DNA from 3 places in the Hathewaya histolytica genome. Region 3 is predicted to be linked to each of the others. Evidence: riboswitches for the same ligand, from Rfam matches in the RefSeq annotation. Region 3 holds a riboswitch; each other region holds the start of a gene.
What was found. A riboswitch is a leader RNA that binds a small molecule or an ion and turns the genes downstream of it on or off. The one in region 3 is predicted to bind glycine.
Positions count from the first base shown of each region.

Region 1: another riboswitch for glycine. It lies ahead of FGL08_RS00395 (trimeric intracellular cation channel family protein); the one in region 3 lies ahead of FGL08_RS03195 (GrdX family protein).
Region 2: another riboswitch for glycine. It lies ahead of FGL08_RS10615 (sulfide/dihydroorotate dehydrogenase-like FAD/NAD-binding protein); the one in region 3 lies ahead of FGL08_RS03195 (GrdX family protein).

Region 1 covers NZ_LR590481.1:70,741-78,949, reverse strand. Annotated here, with positions in the region: gene FGL08_RS00400 (sensor histidine kinase) at 1-363, opposite strand, end outside; gene FGL08_RS00395 (trimeric intracellular cation channel family protein) at 617-1,360, opposite strand; glycine riboswitch at 1,436-1,538, opposite strand; gene FGL08_RS00390 (mechanosensitive ion channel family protein) at 1,767-2,975, opposite strand; gene FGL08_RS00385 (DMT family transporter) at 2,993-3,856, opposite strand; gene FGL08_RS00380 (putative ABC exporter domain-containing protein) at 4,134-5,711, opposite strand; gene FGL08_RS00375 (ABC transporter ATP-binding protein) at 5,724-6,458, opposite strand; tRNA gene FGL08_RS00370 (tRNA-Lys) at 6,662-6,737, opposite strand; rRNA gene rrf (5S ribosomal RNA) at 6,743-6,859, opposite strand; rRNA gene FGL08_RS00360 (23S ribosomal RNA) at 6,904-8,209, opposite strand, start outside.
Region 2 covers NZ_LR590481.1:2,205,288-2,213,496, reverse strand. Annotated here, with positions in the region: gene FGL08_RS10630 (M14 family metallopeptidase) at 1-134, shown strand, start outside; gene FGL08_RS10625 (ABC-F family ATP-binding cassette domain-containing protein) at 198-2,117, opposite strand; gene FGL08_RS10620 (redox-sensing transcriptional repressor Rex) at 2,357-3,001, shown strand; glycine riboswitch at 3,278-3,401, shown strand; gene FGL08_RS10615 (sulfide/dihydroorotate dehydrogenase-like FAD/NAD-binding protein) at 3,598-4,467, shown strand; gene gltA (NADPH-dependent glutamate synthase) at 4,467-5,858, shown strand; gene FGL08_RS10605 (CD0519/CD1768 family membrane protein) at 6,126-7,322, shown strand; gene FGL08_RS10600 (DNA-3-methyladenine glycosylase family protein) at 7,566-8,209, shown strand, end outside.
Region 3 covers NZ_LR590481.1:700,714-708,922, forward strand. Annotated here, with positions in the region: gene FGL08_RS03170 (M42 family metallopeptidase) at 1-462, opposite strand, end outside; gene FGL08_RS03175 (VanW family protein) at 617-1,975, shown strand; gene gap (type I glyceraldehyde-3-phosphate dehydrogenase) at 2,066-3,070, opposite strand; gene FGL08_RS03185 (tRNA (cytidine(34)-2'-O)-methyltransferase) at 3,550-4,017, shown strand; gene FGL08_RS03190 (fatty acid kinase binding subunit FakB) at 4,029-4,868, shown strand; glycine riboswitch at 5,188-5,260, shown strand; gene FGL08_RS03195 (GrdX family protein) at 5,314-5,691, shown strand; gene trxB (thioredoxin-disulfide reductase) at 5,705-6,628, shown strand; gene FGL08_RS03205 (thioredoxin family protein) at 6,711-7,043, shown strand; gene FGL08_RS03210 (glycine/sarcosine/betaine reductase component B subunit) at 7,187-8,209, shown strand, end outside.

The DNA of each region.
Region 1 (8,209 bases), 630 kb from region 3:
TATAACTCCTGCTAAAATAGTGGCAATAGCACATGGAAGTGCCGTACTGGTTCCAAAGGGAACAAAGTACCTATGGATTCCCGCTATAAGTCCAGATGCTATCCCAACAAAAGGGCCACATAAAATTCCACCTGTGACTATACCTATTATTCTAGTATTAGCTATAGCACCACTTACCTCTGTCCCCACATACGTACCTAATATACCAAAAGCCCCAAAAATCACAGATAATAAAATTAAGTCAACCTTCCTATAATTGGCCCTACGTGCAATTTTTTTAAAACTAGACATTCTAGTTACAATAAAAACAATTACAATAATATAGCCTAAATTATTAATTAAACGTTGAGCAAGGTACATCATAGACTTCACCTACTCCTAAATTTTATATTTATTTTTAATTATACCACTTAAGCACTATTTTTATAAATAAGGTCTTAATTTTAATATAAACTTTTGATTCCTAGGTGTCTAAATAAAAAGGCTACGTTAGTACCAACCATACCTAAATCTATAACTATACTCTATTCTTACCTATAAAATAAAAACTCATCTAGTTTCATAGTAGTTAGATGAGTTCCTATCTTACTTATATCTAATATAAACATATTAAGAATTATAAACTTATATTGTATTTATCCGAATTAAACTTAGGTAAATTTAGCTTGAACTTAATAGATATAATCCTTAATCCAAAGGTTAAAATAAAACATAAATACAAAGATACTATTTGATATACCTTATAATAATTACATATATATAGTAAAATACTTCCTAAGATTGACGCTACTGCGTATATATCTCTTTTAAAAATCATAGGAGTATCCTGTACAAATGTATCTCTTAAAATTCCTCCACCTACCCCTGTAAGAAGCCCCATACACGTAACTAAAAACATGTTACTACTCTTATGATAAAATGCCAAATTCGACCCTACTGCTGTAAATGCTCCAAGTCCTATAGCATCAAATAACACTATAATATTCTTTAGTACTCTCATTTGGTCATACTTAGTCATAATATTTAAAAGCTGCTCTTTTGTCATGTATTTATTGTTTTTTACCTCTTCCATAGTTAGGGTTCTTTCTTGCTTGTCTTCATATCTATTAATAAATACTGGATATAAATAGAAAGCAGCAACTGAAGATATAATGCTTATGATGCAATAACTAGGCTTTCTGAAAGTTGTGGGTGGTAAATTTCCAAGTATGATGTCTCTAAATATTCCTCCCCCCACAGCTGTTATTATCCCCAAAAAGGTAACTCCAAATAAATCTAATTTTTTCTGCATACCAACTAAGGCACCAGATATAGCAAACGCAATGGTACCAATTATCTCAAAAATTTTTAACATAAACATTTTGTCGCCTCCTCAAAAGTAAATTATAAAAAAGAACATAAAAAGAGGGTAAAAAGCGTATAGTAGTCCATATGCTTTTTACCCCCTGTCCTTTTATCTGAAAGATTCCTCATTGAAATAAATACAATAAGTTGCTTCTTGGATGCTCTAATTAAAGAGACTCTCCAGGGCCATGTCCGATTATTGTATATTACCTGAAAGCTTCGATGTAATCTTAAGCTGGACTACAACTTTCTTCTACGGTTACTATTAGCTATTGTAGCTTAAGTATCTCCAATAATCCTCATCCATAATTATTAAATTTATTATTTCTTTTTACATATCTAATTTAACTTTAAATAGTATAAAAATCAAGCATTATATAAGTTATTTATTGTTAAATATATTCTATAAGCCTTATCTATAATTAGCTTATTTCCTCTTCTATTGATTTTAGTGAATCTTCCTCTATAACATCTTTAATCTTAATATCTGAGTTTAGATGTACTGTATTTGTTGGGTAAGGAATTTCTATACCCTCTTCTTTTAATATTTCTATTATATTAAAGTTTATTTGTTCTTTTATCTTTAAAAATGTTTTAAGATCGGTAATCCTAGTAAAATAATAGACTCCTAAATCCAAACTACTATCGCTGAATTTTTCTAAGACAACCATAACATCTTCCTTAATAACCTTCTTATTTTCTTTTATCATATTTTCAATTCTAACTATAGCTTTTTCTATCTTCTCTCTACTAGTTTCATATGCAATGCCTACAGTAAAGTTACACTTTCTTTTCCTTCTTCTTGTAAAGTTAGTAATAGGTCCATTGGCTATATCAGAGTTTGGTATTGTAACTACTTCTTGTGTAAAGGTTCTAACTCTTGTACTTCTAAAGGATATATCCTCCACTGTACCTTCTATACCGTCTATTAATACCCACTCACCTATATTAAAAGGCTTTTCAAGAATTAATATTATACCTGCAATTACATTGGCCGCAGCATCCTTAGCAGCTAAAGAAAATGCTAAACCTCCAAGTCCTACTCCTGTTATAAACATTTGTATATTTATATTCCATTCAGCTAATATAATAGTAGCTGCAAGAGCAATTATTAAAACTCTTATGCACTTCGATATAAATGGAAATAAAATTTTATCTACCTTTAAACCAAATTTTTCTTTAACTCCACTAGGAAGAAGTGAAAATTCTCCACTTAAGTTATATAACCCCCAAGATATTAGAGCTACAAACGAGGTCCTTAAGATCTTCGTAATAAATACCTTGTTTATTAAATAATTACCTCCCAAAATACTTAAAGCAGAATATATACCAAAAATCACAAATAACATATTTATTGGTTTTTCAAAGGATGTAATTATTTTAAAATTAGAAAAAACTTTAATCTTTCCTACTAACTTATTAATTAGTGATAATACATATTTTGTAAACACCCTTCTTAACACTAGAAATATGAAAAAAACTATAATAGCAGTAACAAGTCTTTTTAAGTTTTCATATTCATTATTAGAAAAAAAGCTTAACATTTTTGTAAGTCCGCTACCTATGCCAATAATTCCACTAAAAAATAGATGTGAAAAATTCATATTGTCATTCTCCTCTCTTTTGTTCAATTAAAATTCCTCACATACTATTTTAATATTAAACCACCTAATATTGCAATAATACCTATAATGGTCCAACTGGTAATATTTTCTCCTAGGAAAAAGTATGCAAATATTACGGTAAACACAGGGTTTAAGTTATTATATAAGGAAACCCTTGTAGTACTCTTACTCTTGCTAAGTCCATAAGTCCAAAGGAAATTTGCTATAAACATGGCTATAACACCAGAGTATAGAAGACTTATAAATAATTTAAAATTCATAGCTTTTAAGTTTATGTTAAGTCCTGACATTACTAGCATCATAATTGCTGTAATATTTATGGCAAATGTAGTTATCTCACTTGAAGGATATTTATTTATAAGTCCCTTGGAAAAGACCATATATACAGCATATCCAAAGGCACTTACAAAAATAATTACACCACCCAACATGTTATCTCTTGAAAAATTTATGTTTCCAGGTGAAAAAATCACAAATACTATACCTATAAAAGATATAAATATAGCAAGCATTGACCTCTTGCTTATCTTCTCAACACCATAAAAATGATTAAGTAAAGACACTAAAATGGGCAAAACCCCCATTATAATAGCTGTATTTCCTGCAGAAGTTTTTCCTATTCCTATTCCATATAACCATTGAAATATAAAGAATCCCACTAAAGATACAAATATAATCTTTTTTATGTCTTTTTTCTCTACAGGTACATAATCCTTTTTTAAAAACAAAAATATCCAAGAAAATATGGCCGCAAATAAGATTCTTAATACATTATATTCAGTAGGAGTAACAATGCCTAGACTTCCCTTTATAACAATAGGTTTTATACCCCATATCATACTAACTAATATAAGAATAATATCTACATGGTAATTAGAATATTTCATTATTTATCACCTCAATAAGCTTACATAGATACAAATATAAAGTATATATATTTATATATTTTTATTATTTATTTTAATAATTAGCGATATCTCAAAATATAATTTACTACTATTATTTGAAGATAGATATATACTATACAAAATATAAAAACCAACTTTTTAAAGGTGCAATTACTTTTAAAAAGTTGGTTCCATAAAATAAATATTCTAGTATACAAATTAAATCTCTTTCTTTTATATAAATAATTATCCAAGTTGCATTATGATATATGTTATTCTATCTCTCTATCCTCCTAAATAATTTATCACTTATAAACACTACAAATAAATTAATAACAATTAAAACTAAAATTGATAATCCAAATGCCGTATTAGTTTCTTTAAATAAATAATATATAATACTTAAGGGGAGAATCGTAATCATTGCCATTATAGCACAGGATATTCCAGCTAAAATACTTTCTGATATATTAATATCTAAAGGTGTAGCTAATATAAATATATTATTAACAGATATACTTATAAAATTAATTAAAAGAAGGCATATAAGCCCTGTTAAAAGTTCAATTCTATTAATACCCTTCATGAAAAATATAGGTATAAATAATACTATGGTCACAGCTGATTTTAAAATATAATTATATATCACTATATAATTAATCTTCCTATATATTTTATCCGGTACCATTGTAAAATACATTTTTCCCATCTCATACTTTAAATTATCTGAAAAACTTTGTGAGAGATTTATATTCAAAATACAAAATGTTATTAAAAATCCTTTTAACTTATTTACTAAATCTGCATTAAAATAATTATTATATATAGTTAATATTATACCTACTACAAATGCTATTCCCCCCATTATAATATATTTTTTATTTGTATTATTTCTTGTATTGAAAATGTAAGATTTGTATAAAAAAGCCCCTGCTCCATTTATTCTAGTTAGTATATTGTCTTTATAACTTTCAATTTTTGTATCTTCCTTCACTCTCTCCTCAATTATATAAGTGTTAATATCTGTATCTTTTCTATCTTCTTTCATTTCTTCAATAAACTCTATTTTCTCTGCAATTTCTTCGTAGTAGTCTACAGCATAATAAACTGAAAGATACATAATTATTATAACTAATGCAATCATAAGAATAAAATCCAAAACACCTATCCTAGATTTAAATGGATAGATTATGAAGTTTTTTAACTGCCAAAACCCTATGGCCCTAAATTCCAACTTACTGTAAATAAGGCTATATAACCCACATCCTAAAGAAATCAATAGAAAAATACTAGTACTAATTCTAAGCTCTTTTCTGCATTTAACCCTAGACCTTAAAGAAAATATTAAAAAATTAAAACCCTTAATAAAGAGATATATTAAAATAAACCCAAGTCCACCTAAAAGAACCTTATAAAATCCTATCTTAAACTTTAAAATAAGGAATAATCCTATAAGAACGTAAGATATAAATAACCTTATAGAACTTTTTATAAGTGTAAATATAAATATGGCTCTTTCACTAATAGGACTTGAAAACAAATAATGCACATCGTGGGTATTAAAACTAAAAGAAGAATACTCATTATCTTTTTTTAGTAAGTTAGATAAAAATATTATTATTAAAATTCCCATTATAATATAATCTATTACAGCATAACTAAAAATCTTTGAAAGATTTATGGATTTTTTACTGAAAAATATTATACCAAAATACAGAATAGAAAATAACATTGTCCAAATTGCTTTAAAAAATGCTTTTATACAAACTAAGGGGTTAGAAAGTGCATATCTTTTATAAGCCCTAAACTGTAGAAATTGTATTCTTACTAAAGTTTTTAAATCTCTTATAACCATATACCTTCCCCCTTATTTTAAATCTACATTTTCTTGAGCACTATCAGTCATATTAATGAATATATCTTCAAGTTTCATATTGTTACCTTCTACTTTACACCTTAATTCTTTCATAGAACCATTAAATAAAATGTTTCCATTTTGCATAATTATAATATTATCTCCTAATTCTTCAACAGTAGCTAACATATGTGTACTTATTAAAACACTCTTTCCATTATCTCTTAATATTTTAAGAGCTTGCTTAAATTCCTTAATTCCAAGTGGATCAAGCCCTACAAAAGGTTCATCTATTAAAAATATATCTGGCTCGTGTAAAAGGGCCATACAAATAGAAAGTTTTTGTTTCATACCTTTAGATAAACTTTTTCCTATCTCATTTCTCTTATCAAATATATTAAACATAGATAGGATTTCTTTTGCCTTCCCTTCCCACTGTTTTAAGCTATAGGCTAGGGAAATAAATTTCATACTCTCCCAAACAGTTAAATAAGGATATATATCTGGGTTCTCTGGAACGTATGCAACATTCTCCTTCATTTCTCTAATATTCTTTCCATCAATTAATACTTCACCACTATTCTTTTTAAGTAATCCTAAAATACACTTAATAGTTGTTGTTTTACCTGCTCCGTTAGGACCTGCTAATATAGTTATAGCACTTTCCTTTAATTGAAAGTTAATATGATTAACAGCTAAATCCTTCTTGTATCTCTTAGATAAATCTTTTACGTCTAGAATACTCATAACTATACACCCCTAATATAGATTTAATCCCATATATAAATTAAGCACACAGACTAATTATATATACTTATTTATATAGTCTATAATTTATATGTTATATATACATACTGGTAAATTCAACATTAACCTCCTTAAATTTATCTTAAATAAAGTTTTAATCGCCAAAAAATAAAAAAAACATCTTACATAATGTAAGATGTTTTTGGTGATCTACCGGGGAATCGAACCCCGGACACCATGATTAAAAGTCATGTGCTCTACCGACTGAGCTAGTAGATCATATTACCCGGCAGTGTCTTACTCTTCCACAGGGCTTCCCCTGCAGTACCATCAGCGCTGTAAAGCTTAACTTACCTGTTCGGTATGGGAAGGAGTGTTACCTTTACGCCATTACCACCGGATGCATTGAGAGATGTTCTCTCAAAATTGCACAATGAAAATTATATTGGTCAAGTCCTCGACTTATTAGTATGAGTCAGCTACACATGTTACCATGCTTACACCTCTCACCTATCAACCTTGTGTTCTTCAAGGAGTCTTACTGACTTTCGTCATGGGAAATCTAATCTTGAGGTGGGCTTCACACTTAGATGCTTTCAGTGTTTATCCCTTCCCGACATAGCTACCCAGCTGTGCCACTGGCGTGACAACTGGTGCACCAGAGGTCAGTCCATCCCGGTCCTCTCGTACTAAGGACAGCTCCTCTCAAATTTCCTGCGCCCGCAGCGGATAGGGACCGAACTGTCTCACGACGTTCTGAACCCAGCTCGCGTGCCGCTTTAATGGGCGAACAGCCCAACCCTTGGAACCGACTTCAGCTCCAGGATGCGACGAGCCGACATCGAGGTGCCAAACCTCCCCGTCGATGTGGACTCTTGGGGGAGATCAGCCTGTTATCCCCGAGGTAGCTTTTATCCGTTAAGCGATGGCCCTCCCACGAGGTACCACCGGATCACTAAGCCCGACTTTCGTCCCTGCTCCACTTGTATGTGTCGCAGTCAGGCTCCCTTCTGCCTTTGCACTCTACGCGCGATTTCCGACCGCGCTGAGGGAACCTTTGGGCGCCTCCGTTACACTTTCGGAGGCGACCGCCCCAGTCAAACTGCCCACCTAACAATGTCCGACGACCAGATTCATGGCCTTTCGTTAGAATTCCAGTACTGTCAGGGTGGTATCCCAAGGATGACTCCATACCCCCTGACGAAGGTATTTCCAAGTCTCCCACCTATCCTGTACAGACAATACCGAAATTCAATGCTAAGCTACAGTAAAGCTCTACGGGGTCTTTCCGTCCAACTGCGGGTAGCAAGCATCTTCACTTGCACTACAATTTCACCGGATTTGTTGTTGAGACAGTGCCCAGATCATTACGCCATTCGTGCGGGTCGGAACTTACCCGACAAGGAATTTCGCTACCTTAGGACCGTTATAGTTACGGCCGCCGTTTACTGGGGCTTAAGTTCACTGCTTCGCTTACGCTTACAGATCCCCTTAACCTTCCAGCACCGGGCAGGCGTCAGCCCCTATACATCAGCTTACGCTTTAGCAGAGACCTGTGTTTTTGTTAAACAGTTGCCTGGGCCTATTCACTGCGGCCTAGCTTTCGCTAGGCACCCCTTCTCCCGAAGTTACGGGGTCAATTTGCCGAGTTCCTTAACAACAATTCTTCCGCCGGCCTTAGGATTCTCTCCTCATCTACCTGTGTCGGTTTGCGGTACGGGCACCAAACTTCTCCATAGAGGCTTTTCTTG
Region 2 (8,209 bases), 1.5 Mb from region 3:
GGTTTATAAAAGAATTTAGAAGGCCAGGTTATACTATAGAAGTTGGATTAGGTAAAAACCCACTACCTATAAGCCAATTTGATAAAATATACAATGATAATATAAAAGTGCTTTTAGAGGCAGCTATAATATAGTACTTTTTATAAAAGAGAGTGAGAAAATTTCTACTCTCTTTTATAAAGTTCAACTATACGTGATTATTGTAGGAGATTCTCCCACTCTTCGTATAATTCTTCAAGGGTAAGTTCTTTTGAGCTTAATGCATTATTTACTTCTATGGTTTTATCTGGATTAGAATATATTTCTTCTTTGCAAAGATCTGCATGAAGAGATGCTATTTCATCTTCTATTAAACTTATCTCTTTTTCTAAGCTTTTTATTCTTATATTTTTTTGCTTTGCTTCCTTTTCTAACTCTCTTTTTTTCTTCTTTTCTTGAGTTAGTTGGGTTTTAGTTTTACCTGAAGATTCTTCTTCAGCTATTTTAAAACGAGTAGGATTTAATTTCTTTTCTATATAATACGAATAATTTCCAAGATACTCATGCACTCCATCTACTTTTAGTTCTAAAATTTTATTTATAACTTTATTTAAGAAGTATCTATCATGTGATATAACAAGAATTGTGCCATCATAAGTTAATAAGGCATCTTCTAAAGCTTCACGTGATAGAATGTCTAAGTGGTTTGTTGGTTCATCTAGAAGTAAAAAATTTGCCTTTGTAAGCATTAATTTTAATAGATTTATCCTACATTTTTCACCACCACTTAGAGAGGATATAACTTTAAATACATCATCACCGAAAAATAAAAAAGAGGCTAAAGCACTTCTAACTTCAGTAGTGGTAAGGTGTGGGAAGTCATCCCAAACTTCATCTAGAACAGTCTTATCTTGATTTAAATTGGATTGTTCTTGATCGTAGTATCCAATATCTACATTTTTACCTAAAGAGCTATAACCGCTATCTGCTTTAACTAAATCTAATAGAATTTTAAATAATGTGGTTTTTCCACGTCCGTTCTCTCCAATTAAGGCTACTTTCTCTTCCCTTTTAAGTTGAAAGCTTAAGTTATTGAAAAGTACTTTCTCTCCATATCTTTTACTTAAGTTTTCGATAAATAGTACATCACTACCACTTGTTATATCAGTATGAAAAGAGAAGGGTTTTAACTTAATTTCCTTTAAAGGAGCATCTATCTTTTCCATTTTATCAAGGGCTTTTTGACGACTTTCAGCAGCTCTGACACTCTTTTCTCTATTAAAGGATTTAAATCTTTTAATAATTTCTTCTTGGCGCTTAATTTCCTCTTGTTGATGTTCATAAGCTTTTATATGAAGTTCATAATTTTTCTTTTTAAGTTCTATGAATTTAGAATAGTTTCCATTATAGCTTTCAATTTTTCCATTTAAGAGCTCTATGGTTCTATTGGTAATGGAATCAAGAAAAAATCTATCGTGAGAAATAATTATTATACTACCTTTATAAGATTTTAAATATTCTTCTAACCATTCTATAGCATCTAAATCTAAGTGGTTAGTAGGTTCGTCTAAAAGCAGAATTTCAGGTTTTGTAAGTAGTAATTTACAAAGTGCTACACGAGTTTTTTGTCCACCACTTAATATATTTATTTCTTTTGAAAAACTTTCTTCTTTAAAACCTAATCCATAAAGTACTTTATAGATTTCAGCTTTATATACATATCCACCCTTAAGCTCATAAATCTCCCTAGAATTTGTATAATCTTTTATTAACCTATTATAATGCTCAGTATTAGAATCTTCATATGGTTGGTTAAGTTCCTTTTCAAGTCTATTTATTTTTTCTTCTAGACGTATAAGCTCATCAAAAACTGTAAGCATTTCTTCATATATGGTTTTAGTGGAATCTAGAGATAGGTTCTGAGATAAATATCCAAGTTGTTTACTTTTATCTATAAACATATCACCACCATCATGCTCTAAGTTCCCAGTAAGTATTTTGAATAAGGTTGACTTACCTGCACCATTAGAACCAACTAGGCCAATTTTGTCGCCTTCATTAATACTAAAAGTAATATCTTTTAATATTTCATCAATACCATAACTTTTATATATCTTATTACAACTAAGAACTATCATTATTATCACCTTCATTCCTATTAAATGCATATAAACTATTATACAGAATTATTATATAATAGTCACTTAGGTATTTATATAATGTTAAAATTGGATATAATATATAATTATAGCATAGTATAATACTTGACAATAACTTACCTATAATACTAATATTATATATATTGCTGTATTCAAAAAATCTATAAAAAATAATTTAACTATACATTATAAAGAGATATTATAGGGAGGTGTTATTTTTGGATAAAAAGAAGAATAATATATCTATGGCAGTAATCAAGAGATTACCTAAATACCATAGATATTTAAGAGAATTATTAAGTAATGATGTAGATAGAATTTCTTCAAAAGAACTAAGTGAAAAAATAGGCTTTACAGCATCACAAATTAGACAAGATTTAAATTGTTTTGGAGATTTTGGACAGCAAGGATATGGATATAATGTAAGTGATTTATACGAACAAATTAGTAATATATTAGGACTTTCAAAGGATTATAAAATGGTATTAGTTGGTTCAGGGAATATAGGGCAAGCGGTTGCTAATTATGTTAACTTTGAAAAGTTAGGTTTTGTAATTGAAGGTATTTTTGATAGGAATCCTAAATTAATAGGATTAAAAATTAGAGATATTGAAGTTAAAGATATAGATATGTTACCACAATTTTTAAATGAAAATGAAATAGGTATAGGTATAATATGTGTAACTAGTGAAAGTGCTCAAAATATATGCGATACTCTTACAACTGGTGGAGTAAAGGGAATTTGGAACTTTGCACCAGTGGATTTAAATGTTCCAAAGAATGTAACTGTTGAAAATGTACATTTAAGTGAGAGTTTATTAACATTAAGCTGTTTACTTAATAACTGTGATAGTTGTTGTTAAAAAATAATCAAAGTACATATACCTTTAGGAGGTTTTAAATGAAAACTTATCTAAAGGTTTGCTTTTCAATCAGCACATATGTAATGTTTTTATTGACTAAATATTTATAAAATTATAATATAAGTATATAAAGGAATAAGTGTAGCTTTATATATTTAAAAACTAAATACGTGAATGAGGGTTATTGGAGATACTTTTAAAAAAGTAACCGAAGAAGAAAAGAATAAATTTCGCTATGGATTTATTATGAAACTTTCAGGTGGAGGAACAATAGCCGGACACACCCCTGGAGAGACTCGTAAAGAGCATCGAAGAAGAAACTTAGTATTTTGAAAATATTATGACGTAGTATTTTCAAAGTATTAAGGAATCTTTCAGATAAAAGGACAGGGATAAATAGCATATATTACAGCTATTTATCCCTGTTTTTTTGTGTTTATTAAATATGTTAATAATCTAATAATTCGGATAAGTTGCAATATAATTGTTAAAAATGTTACATAAGTATATAAAAGATGTTATAATAATTTAAGTGAAAATTATAAATTTTAATAACATAAAATCATTTAATATACAATAATTATGGAGGAATGGACATGTATAAAATTGTTGAGAAAAGACAATTATCTCCTCAAATATTTTTAATGAATATTGAGGCGCCAAGAGTTGCAAAGTCAGCTTTACCAGGACAATTCGTAATAGTGAAAATGACTGAACAAGGGGAAAGACTTCCTTTAACAATTTGTGATTATGATGCTAATAAGGGTACAGTTACAATTGTTGTACAAGCAATAGGATGCTCAACTCAAAAGATGATGGATTATAATGAAGGAGACTATTTCCACGACTTTGTAGGACCTTTAGGACAAGCATCAGAATTTGTGGAGCAAGATATAGAAGAGCTTAAAAAGAAAAGAATTTTATTTGTAGCAGGTGGATTAGGAACTGCTCCTGTTTATCCTCAAGTTAAATGGTTACATGAGCATGGGGTAAATGCTGATGTTATTATCGGTGCAAAAACTAAAGAATTAGTAATATTAGAAGAAGAAATGAAAGCAGTAGGACAAGATGTATACATAGCTACAGATGATGGTTCATATGGATTTAAAGGCCTTGTTACAAATTTAATAGAAGATTTAGTTAATAATCAAGGTAAAAAATATGACCTAGTAGTAGCAATTGGACCAATGATAATGATGAAATTTGTATGTTTAACTACAGAAAAATTAGGAATAGATACTGTAGTAAGTTTAAACCCTATTATGGTTGACGGTACAGGAATGTGTGGGGCTTGTAGGGTAACTGTAGATGGAGAAACTAAATTTGCATGTGTAGATGGACCAGAGTTCGATGGACATAAGGTTGACTTCAATGAAGCTATGAGAAGAGCTGCAATGTATAAATCAGAGGAAACTAAACAAAATGAAGGAATTCAAAAAGGATGCAATTTAGGAGGTGCTAAATAATGAATTTAGATAGAATGAAAAAAGTTCCTATTGCTGAACAAGATGCAAAAGTTAGAGCTAGAAATTTTGAAGAAGTTTGTTTAGGATATACAGAAGAAGAGGCAGTACAAGAAGCTTCTAGATGTTTAAATTGTAAAAATCCAAGATGTGTTACAATGTGCCCTGTTAGCATAGCTATACCAGAGTTCATTCAACACGTTAAAAATAGAGAATTTGAAGAGGCTGCAAAAACTATAGCAGAATATAGTGCATTGCCAGCAGTATGTGGAAGAGTTTGTCCACAAGAATTACAATGTGAAAGTAAATGTGTTTTAGGTATAAAAGGAGAATCAGTAGCTATAGGAAAGTTAGAGAGGTTTGTAGCTGACTGGACAAGAGAGCATAATGTGGATATAGCATCTACTAAAGCTAAAAATGGTAAAAAGGTTGCTGTAATAGGAAGTGGTCCTGCAGGATTAACTTGTGCAGGAGATCTTGCAAAAGATGGTTATGATGTGACTATTTTTGAAGCATTACATGAACCAGGTGGAGTACTAGTATATGGTATACCAGAATTTAGATTACCTAAAGATACAGTTGTTAAACATGAAATAGAAAATGTTAAAAAATTAGGTGTAAAAATTGAGACTAACGTAATTGTTGGTAGAACAGTTACTATAGATGAGTTATTTGAAGTTGAGAAATTTGATGCTGTATTCATAGGATCAGGAGCTGGTCTTCCTAAGTTCATGGGAATACAAGGTGAAAACTTAAATGGAGTATGTTCAGCTAATGAATTCTTAACAAGAACTAATCTAATGAAGGCTTTCAAAGAAGGTTACGAAACTCCAATTAGAGTAGGAGAAAAAGTTGCAGTAGTAGGCGGAGGAAACGTTGCTATGGATGCTGTAAGAACAGCACTAAGACTAGGTGCTAAAGAAGCTCACATAGTATACAGAAGATCTGAATCAGAACTTCCAGCAAGAATAGAAGAAGTTCATCATGCTAAAGAAGAAGGTGTAACATTTGACCTTCTAGTTAATCCAATAGAAATTTTAGGTGATGAAAATGGTTGGGTTAAGGGTATGAAATGTGTAAGAATGGAATTAGGTGAACCAGATGAATCTGGAAGAAGAAGACCAGTTGAAATTCCAAACTCAGAGTTCGTATTAGATGTAGACACTGTAATTATGTCACTTGGAACATCACCAAACCCATTAATTCCATCTACAACAAAAGGTCTTGAAATTAATAAGAGAAGATGTATCGTAGCAGAAGAAGATACAGGTTTAACTTCAAGAGAAAATGTGTATGCTGGAGGAGATGCTGTAACTGGAGCAGCTACAGTTATACTAGCTATGGAAGCAGGAAAGAAAGCAGCTAAAGCTATTGATGAAAAATTAAATAGCTAAAATTTAAAAAGAGTATGTCTGATTATTTATTGGACATACTCTTTTTTATTTATACAAATATTTTATATTCATAGTAAAAATATATAGATAAAAATATAAGTATAAAAATATAAAGAATTGTTTGACATTTAACATTTGTATATATAAAATATAAATTGAAATACAAAAGAAAGGAGAGAGACTGTTAATTTGCCCTAAGTTTTTAGAAAATTTAGTCAATTGTAAGTTTCTTTTAAAAGTTTCACAAATATTAGGAGGGGTTATTCAATGAGTGGGGAAAAGACTATAACTAAACCAGTGGAAGAAAAAAAAACTAATCAAAAAAAGATAGTTAAAGTTGTAACAACAGAAACTTATGTAGCTTTTGCAGTTATTGCAGTTTTATTTTGGGTATTTGCTAGTAGAATGGGTGTAGATAAGATGTTTAAAACCATGATGGGTACTGCACACGATTTAATTCTAAATACTATATGGTTTTTAATGGGGGTAATAGTTTTAGCAGGTGCATTTACATCATTGTTATCTGAATTTGGAATAGTAGCTATAATAAATAAAGTTTTATATCCTCTTATGAAACCTTTGTATGGACTTCCAGGTGCAGCATCTGTAGGGGCTGTTACTACGTATCTATCAGATAATCCATCAATAGTTCCTATTGTTCAAGATAAGGGATTTTTGAAGTATTTTAAAAAATACCAGATTCCATCACTTGTAAACTTTGGTACAGTTTTTGGAATGGGATTAATAGTTACAACATTTATGCTAGCTCAGTCTTCTGATAAAGTAAATTTAGGTAAAGCTGTTCTAATAGGGAATATAGCAGCTTTAACAGGTGGTATTTTAAGCGTAAGATTAATGTTAATCGTAGGTAAAAAGAGATATGGAACAGAGCAAGAGGCTGTAGATGGTGAATATGAAGGCTATGATATGTTAAAATATAGAGAAGTTAGAGAAGGAAATGTTACTCAAAGAGTTTTACAAGCATTATTAGATGGTGGTAAGACAGGTGTTGATACAGCACTTACAATTATACCAGGAGTTGTAATAATGTGTACATTTATAATGATGTTATCAAAGGGACCTGGACCTAATGGTGTTTTCACAGGAGCAGCATATGAAGGAATAGGATTCTTTCCTTGGATAGGATCAAAATTACAATTTATAATTAAACCTTTATTTGGTTTCTCAAATTCAGAAGCCATAACATTCCCTATTACGTCTTTAGCATCTGTTGGAGCATCCCTGGCAGTAGTACCAGAGTTTTTAAAAGCAGGTATTATAAATGCAAAAGATGTAGCTGTATTTACAGCAATGGCAATATGTAATGCTGGTTTCTTAAGCGTTCACGTTGGACTTATGGATGCTATTGGAGAGAGAGATTTAGTTAATAAAGCTATTATAACGCAATTATTAGGTGGTATAGCATCAGGTATATTAGCTAATATATTATATATGATTTTTTAGGACTAAATAATATTATAATAAATAATTTAATAATTCATATAACGAAACAGCTCTTAAACCTTTATAAGAGCTGTTTTAATATTAAATTATATGAAAGTATGTAGTTAATATATAAATGGTTTGTTATAATATTATTAAAAAATATAAATTAGTACAAAATAATTAATAATAGCTATAAGATATTTATAGATAAGAAAATATATAATACATAATATTAATTAATATAAAAGGAAGGTGAACATAATGGACTATAGAGAATATGAGGCTTTAGAAGAAATAGAACAAGGGATTATAATTAAAAATGTAAAAAGTTTTGAACTTAAGGATATATTCGATTGTGGACAATGTTTTAGATGGAACAGGAGAGATGATGGAAGTTATGTAGGTGTAGCATTTGGGAAGGTTATTGAAGTTCAAAAAAACCAAGATGATGTCATAATATATAATACTAACATTAAGGATTTTTATGATATATGGGAAGAGTATTTTGATTTAAAGAGGAATTATGGAGATATTAAAGAAGAGCTTAGTAAAGATCCAATATTAGCTGAATCTACATCGTTTGGAAAAGGAATAAGAATTTTAAAACAAGATCCTTTTGAAATTACACTTTCATTTATTATTTCAGCTAATAATAGGATACCTATGATAAAAAAAGCCATAAATAATATAAGTAAAGCATGGGGAGAAGAGATTATATACAAGGGGGAATCTTATTATACTTTCCCTAAATTAGAAAAATTAAAAGACGCTACTATAGAAGAATTAGAAGAATGTAGAACAGGGTTTAGGGCAAAATATATAAAAGATACTGTAGAGAAAATATATAGTGGAGAGAAAAATTTAGACTATATAAAAGGTCTTAGTGATGATGAATGTCATGAAGC
Region 3 (8,209 bases):
GTCTTTAGATGAAACCTTTTCATCTATAACAACTTCCATGTTATCAGTAGTTCTATTAAGATCATAAGCTTCTTTACCACTGATGTGAACAGATGGTTTTACAGTTTGGATTGTACCACTATATATTTTTCCATCCATAGTGTGTATAGTACAATTTTCTCCCTCTACAGAGTTCATCATGTACCCACCAACACATGTAAGGCCTAGTGCACCATTAGATTTTATAGTTTTAACCATAGCACCTAAAGTATCTACGTGAGCAGAAAAGGTTTTTTGATAATCTTCATTTTCCCCTTTTAAAGTAGCTACTAAAGCTCCTTTATTAGTAACAATGTAAGGAATTTTCAAACTATTTAGTTCATTTTTAACATAATCCATAACTTTTTCAGTGTATCCTGAAGGGCTTGGAATTGTTAATATACCTTCTAAGTATTCCTTTAATATTTTTACATCATATGTCATAGTACCACCCCTTATATTTTAAATGGAAATAAAAATTAATACATTAATATTTTAACATAGAATAAAATAAAAATGAACCAAAATAAATAAAAGCATATAGGATAAAAAAAAGAATTGTAGTATAATGTATTTATGGGCGGAAAGGAGTTAAATAATGAAAAAACTGAAAGTAAAAAATCTAATTATGACGATAGTTTTACTTATTATTATGGTAGGAGGGGCTTTTGGAGCCTATGTTTATTCTACTGTAAATAAATGGTCTAATTTAGTGTATCCAGGTGTTAAAGTTGGAGATGTACAGTTGGGGGGAAAAACCAAAGAAGATGCACAAAAACTTTTAAAAGAAAAATATCAAGATGCAGTATTAAAAAAGAAAATAGTTATTACTGCGAATAATAAGGAATATTCTATAGATTATAAGAAATTAGATGCTAAATATAATATTAGCGAAACTGTAGAAGAGGTAATGAAACATAAGAAAGAAGAAAGTACTTTCAATAAATTCTTAGCTATTAAAAAGAAAAGCCCTAAGAATGTTGAAATGAAGTTTTCTTATAAACAAGATTATATAAATAGTGTAATCTCACAGGTTAAAAAGGATGTAAATAGGGAGCCTAAGGATGCCACACTTACAATGATTTCAGGTAGTAACTTTAGTGTTTCAGAAGAAAAAGTAGGATTTAAGTTACAAGAAGATAAATTAAAAAAAGAAATATTAGATAAAGTTAATGGTAAGTTAGATAATGAGGTTATTAAAATAAAGGCTTCAATTGAAACTATTAAACCTAAAAAGACAAAGGACAAGCTAAGTACTATTAATAGTCTTATAAGTTCATATACAACTGGTTTTAGCTCTGGAAAAGAAGGTAGAATCAATAATATAAAATTATCTACTGAAGCAATCAATGGAACTGTATTAATGCCAGGAGAGAAGTTTAGTTTTAATGGTGTAGTAGGTGAAAGGACTGAGAGCAGAGGATATAAGAAAGCCAATGTAATTATAAATAATGAATTTGTAGAAGATTTAGGTGGCGGTATATGCCAAGTTTCAAGTACTCTTTATAATACCATGATAAGATCTAAAATTGACCCAACAGAAAGATACAGTCACACTATAGCTTCTTCCTATGTGGATATTGGACAAGATGCTACAGTGAGTTGGGGAGGACCAGATTATTCTTTTGTAAATACTTTAGATTATCCAATATATATAAAAGGATATGTAACAGGCAATTCAGTTTCTTTTAATGTATATTCAAATGCTGATTTAAAGAAGTATACTTATAAGGTATACTCAGCAGATAAACAAACAATTCCAGCTAAGACAAGTGTTGTATCAGATTCAAGTTTACCAGCTGGTACTGAAAAAGTAAAAAAACAATCTTACCCAGGGCATAAAGCAACAATATATAGAGAAACATATGAAGGCGAAAAGCTTATTAAGAAAGAAGTGTTACACAGGGTTAGTATAGCACCAGTAAATGGAGTTGTATTAAAAGGAACAAAACAGTAAAGTGATTTTCTAAATTTAATTTGTATGTAGAAAAGCCATAGTTTAAAACTATGGCTTTTCTTTATAAGGTAAGTTGAAATTTAAAATGTATTATATTCTATCTATTATATGTTGAACTAAATCTACAACTCTTGCAGAATAGCCCCATTCATTATCATACCAAGCAGCGACTTTAATCATGTTTTCTCCAATTACCATAGTTGATAATGCATCTACTATAGAAGATCTAGAGTCTCCTACGTAGTCTACAGAAACAAGAGGTTCTTCTGAATAACCTAATATTCCTTTCATTGACCCTTCAGATGCTTCTTTTAATGCTGCATTTACCTCTTCTACAGTAACATTTTGGCTAAGTTCACAAACTAAATCAGTAATAGATACAGTTGGGGTTGGAACTCTTAATGAAAAACCGTTTAATTTACCTTTAAGCTCAGGTATAACCATACCTACAGCTTTAGCAGCCCCTGTGCTTGTTGGGATTATTGATTCAGCAGCGGCTCTAGCCCTTCTTAAATCTTTATGAGTTTTATCTAATGTGTTTTGGTCATTAGTGTAAGAGTGAACAGTTGTCATTAGACCTTTTACTATTCCAAACTTATCATTTAAAACCTTAGCAACTGGTGCTAGGCAGTTTGTTGTACATGAAGCATTAGATATTACATTATGTTTTTCAAGATCCAATGTATCTTCATTTACACCTAAAACTATAGTAGCATCGACATCTTTACCAGGTGCTGATAATATTACTTTCTTAGCTCCACTTTCTATATGTCCCATTAAGTCTTCTTGAGTTTTAAATTTACCTGTAGTATCAATTACAATATCTACGCCTAATTCATTCCAAGGTATTTCCTTTGGAGAAGGTTTTCTTAATATTTTAACACTCTTATCATTTATAACTAATTCATCATCTGAATAAGTGGCAGTTCCATTAAATCTTCCAAAACAACTATCGTATTTAAAAAGATGGCATAAGGTTTCACTATTTGCCCTTGCATTAATAGCTACGATCTCTATATTCTTATAATTGCCTTCAGAGACAATCCTTAAAACAGATCTTCCGATTCTTCCAAAACCATTAATTCCTATTTTCATTTAGTTATTCCCCCCATGTAGTATTGCTTTATTTAAATATTTAAAAGCTCAAAAGTTAAATAATATATAACAAATAATATATTGTATATATTATTTATATAAAAAAAACATAGTAATTGTCAATATTATATTATAAATTTTCAAATATGTTATATTTAATATTTTACAATTAGCTTTAAATACCTTTGAATTTGAATAAAATTCTTTACATTTTAAAATATATATCTTTTAATTTAAAAATAGTTTAATATGTTAAAAAAGTTTATATTAAATTATAAAGATAGTTTTGTGAAAATAGAATATTGTATATGGTTTAACAATCCTTAGGTTTAAATACATCAAGTTGTAAACACAATTTAAATAATTTTCTTATTATATAATGTATTAATTTAATTTATGATATAATGTAAAAGTATGCATTAAAGTAGTGTATACTGTAAGAACTAAATAGTTTAAGGTAACTAAGAGGAGGAATAATTGTGAATCTTAACATAGTGCTATTTCAACCAGAAATTCCTCAGAATACTGGTAACATAGGAAGGACTTGTGTGCTTACAAATTGTAAATTACATTTAATTAAGCCACTAGGTTTTAGTATTGATGAGAAAAGTGTAAAGAGAGCAGGGCTAGACTATTGGGATAAATTAGAGATAGAAGTACATGAATCTTATGAGGAGTTAAGGGAGAAATATAAAGATTCTACTTTTTACTGTTGTACTACAAAAGGAGCCAAACATTATACTGAACCAAAATTTAAAGAAGGTGATTTTTTGATTTTTGGAAGGGAATCATCTGGATTAGAAGATTATATAAGGGAAGAGAATAAAGAAAATTGTATTAAAGTACCCATGATAAATACTACTACGCGATCTTTAAACCTTTCTAATACAGTTGCTATAATTGCGTATGAAGCCTTAAGGCAAATCAATTTCCCTAATATGAAATAGGAGGAAGTGCTGTGGAGAAAATTAAAATAATAACGGATAGTACATCAGACTTACCTAAAGATTTATTAAGAGAAAAAGATGTAGAAGTTTTGCCTTTGACAGTGGAATTTGAAGGAAAAGATTATATAGATGGAGAGGATATTACATTTTCTGAACTGGCAGTTAAAATGGAGTCATCAGATAGTTTTCCAAAGACAGCGGGAATCAATCCTCAGAGATTTACGGAATGTTATAAAAAATACTTAGATGAGGGATATAAAGTAATATCTATACATTTATGTTCTAAGATGAGTGGTACATATCAAGCAGCGTGCATGGCAAAAGATATGTTAGAGACAGAAAATGTGGTTGTTATAGACAGCTATAATGTAACCTGTGGCTTAGGCTTATTAGTTCTTAAGGCTTGTAGATTAAGAGATGAAGGATTAGGTTTAGAGGAAATAGAAAACTCAATAAAGCAAACAATTCCACATGTAAAGAGTTCTTTAGTTTTTGGGTCCTTGGATAATCTTGTTAAAGGTGGTAGATTATCTAAAACAGCTGGAATGGTTGGAAACTTATTAGGCATAAAACTAGTTCTTGAAGTGAATAATGGAGAAATGAAAGTAAGAGAAAAAGTTAGAGGCACTAAAAAGGCTATAAAAAATGCTATGAAGTATATAGAAGAAAAAGAGATAAATCTTGATGAAGAAAGAATTTTATTAGCTTCAGGTGATGAAGAACTTTTGCTTAGTGTACAAGAAGCTTATGAAAAGTTAGATAAAAATTATATTAGAGCCGAAGTTGGGTGTACTGTAGGAGTTCATTCCGGAACAACAGCGGCAGGTATATTCTTTATTGAAAAGTATTAAATTTAACACTTATGTTTAATTATTATAAATTTTAAGTAAATTAAGTCAATTCATTTGTTTTATCAATAGCACTATAGATAAAACAAATAACAAATTTTAAAAAAACTATAGAAATTTATTTATTTATAGGTTATAATTGATAATGAAATAACGATTTAAAAAATTAATATAGCTGGATGAAATTTTCGAGAGATGACTTTAAAAGTTCATGTATATGAAAATGTTTTAATCTTAGTGAAATGAATTTTTAAAGTAGCCGAAGGAACAAGTATTTATCTTGCCGATAAATATGAAATTTTCAGGCAAAAGTATCGAGAATAGACAGAACTCTGGAAAGCTTATAAAAGCACCGACGGGGTAATTCTCTCAGGTACCAAGACAGAGCATAAGGGCTAGGTTCTTTTATGTTTTGTCTTTTTTTATGTCTTTAAAAATGGAGGGGAAAATGAGGGAACAACTAATTATTATTACAAATAACCCTTTGAGCGAAAAAAAGTTTCAAGATGAATACGAAGTAATATTCGTAGATAAAGAAATGAAAGAAGTGTACAACATTGTTAGAGATAAAATACATATGGGTCATAAGTTATTAACTCATCCTCTAATGAGCAGTATAAAACCAAATGAAACGCCGTATAGAACTATATGCGTATCTAAAGAAAAAAATAAAGGTGTAGATTTAGATTCATTATCTATTATAGAAAGTAGTATAATGACATTAAAAAAGTTTCTGAATATTTCACCACTTCCGCAATATAATGAAAAGATTTTAAATGATTTTCAGCTTATAGATTATGATTTAATATATCATGCATTGAATTAAAGGAGGAAATATCATGTCACAAATTTACGATACTATAATTATTGGTGGAGGTCCAGCAGGACTATCAGCAGCACTTTACGGTGGAAGAGCTAGAATGAAGACTTTAATGATTGAAAGAGCTAAATTCGGTGGACAAGCTGCTACAACAGAAGAGTTAGAAAACTATCCAGGTTCAGTTGAAGATAAAACAGCTTCATTAATAAAAAGAATGAAAGATCAAGCTGAAAGATTTGGAACTGAAATAGTTAAAGATGAGATAGTTGAAGTTCAATTAGAAGGCGATATAAAAGTACTTAAAGGTAGAAATACTGAATACCAAGCAAAAACGGTTATAATCGCAAGTGGAGCTAATCCAAGACTTGCAGGTTTCAAAAATGAAGTTGAATTAAGAGGAAAAGGTGTTTCTTACTGTGCAACATGCGATGCCGACTTCTTTACAGAATTAGATGTTGCTGTTATTGGTGGAGGAGACTCAGCTTTAGATGAAGCTTTATACTTAACTAAGTTTGCTGAAAATGTTACAGTTATTCATAGAAGAGATCAATTTAGAGCAAACAAAGCTGTTCAAGAAAAAGTTCTTAACCATCCAAAAATCAAAGTTATATGGAATACAATTCCAGAAGAAGCTATAGATGATGGTGGAATATTAGGTGGATTAAAGCTTAAGAACAGAGTAACTGGAGAAGAAAGTACTTTAAAAGTTGATGGATGCTTCGTATTCGTAGGATACAATCCAAACTCTGATTTATTTAAAGGTGTAATAGATATGACTGAAAGAGGAGATATCTTAACAGATGCTGCTATGCATACAAATGTTGAAGGAGTATTTGCAGCAGGAGATGTTAGGGACACTTCTTTAAGACAGGTTATAACAGCTTCAGCAGATGGAGCTATAGCTGCAACTCAAGCAGAGCATTATGTTGAAAACCACAAATAGTATTTAACTTAATTTTGTTAATAATTTTAAATTATTATATATGCACAATGGCGTGTATGAAAATATAGAGGAGGGTTCTTAAATGTTAGAATTAAACAAAGAAAATTGGGAACAAGAGGTTACTAACTGCACTGAGAAACCAGTATTCGTAGATTTCTGGGGAGATAAATGTGAAATCTGTAAGCAACTTATGCCAGGAGTTCATGGTTTAGAAGAAAAATATGGCGATAAAATAAAATTCGCTAGCTTAAACACTTCTGGATCAAGAAGACTTGCTATAGCTCAAAGAGTTTTAGGCTTACCAACAATGAAAATATACAAAGATGGAGAACCAGTAGCTACAATAACTCCAGATAAGATTGCTACATTAGATGACATAGAAGGATTCATAAAAGAATACTACGAAACTCTATAATCTAGAGGGACTATATATCTTTGAATGAATAAGATATACCAAGGAAGTTAATTATGCATAGAGGTATAAAAATACCTCTGTGCATTAATATAAAATTATTAGGATGAAGGCGTATGTACTCAACATTTCAGGAGGTGAAACCTATGCGTCTTGAAGTAGGTAAAATATTTATAAAAGATCTTCAATTCGGCAGTGAAACAAAGGTTGAAAACGGAGTTCTTTATGTTAACAAAGAAGAACTTCTAAATGAAATCGGTGGAGATGACAGAATAAAGAGCATCGATTTTGAAATTGCAAGACCAGGAGAATCAGTAAGAATTATCCCAGTTAAAGATGTTGTTGAGCCAAGAGTTAAAGTTGAAGGAAACGGTGGAATATTCCCTGGATTCATCAATAAAGTTGACACAGTTGGTTCAGGCAGAACTCATGTATTAAAAGGTGCAGCAGTTGTAACAACTGGTAAAATCGTTGGTTTCCAAGAGGGTATAGTTGATATGTCAGGAGAAGGTGCTAAATATACTCCATTCTCAAAGACTAACAACTTAGTAATCATTGCAGAACCAAAAGATGGTATAGCTCAGCATGCTCACGAAGAAGCAGTAAGAATGCTAGGATTCAAAGCAGCTGTATATCTTGGAAAAGCTGGTAAAGAAGTAGAGCCAGATGAAGTTAAAATTTTCGAAACATTACCACTTTTAGAGCAACTTAAACAATATCCAGAGTTACCAAAAGTAGCTTATGTGTATATGCTTCAAAGCCAAGGATTACTTCATGACACTTATGTTTACGGAGTAGATGCTAAGAAAATTATTCCTACATTTATTTACCCAACAGAAGTATTTGACGGTGCAATAGTAAGTGGTAACTGTGTATCTGCATGTGACAAAAATCCAAGTTATGTTCATATGAATCATCCAATAATCGAAGAATTATATGAAAAACATGGAAAAGATATCAACTTCGTAGGAGTAATATTAACTAACGAAAACGTATATCTTGCAGATAAAGAAAGATCATCTAACTGGGTTGCTAAAATGGCAGAATACCTAGGAGTGGATGCAGTTATAGTTTCAGAAGAAGGATTTGGTAACCCAGATGCTGACTTAGTTATGAACTGTAACAAAATCACTGCAAAAGGAATTAAAACAGTTTTATTAACTGACGAA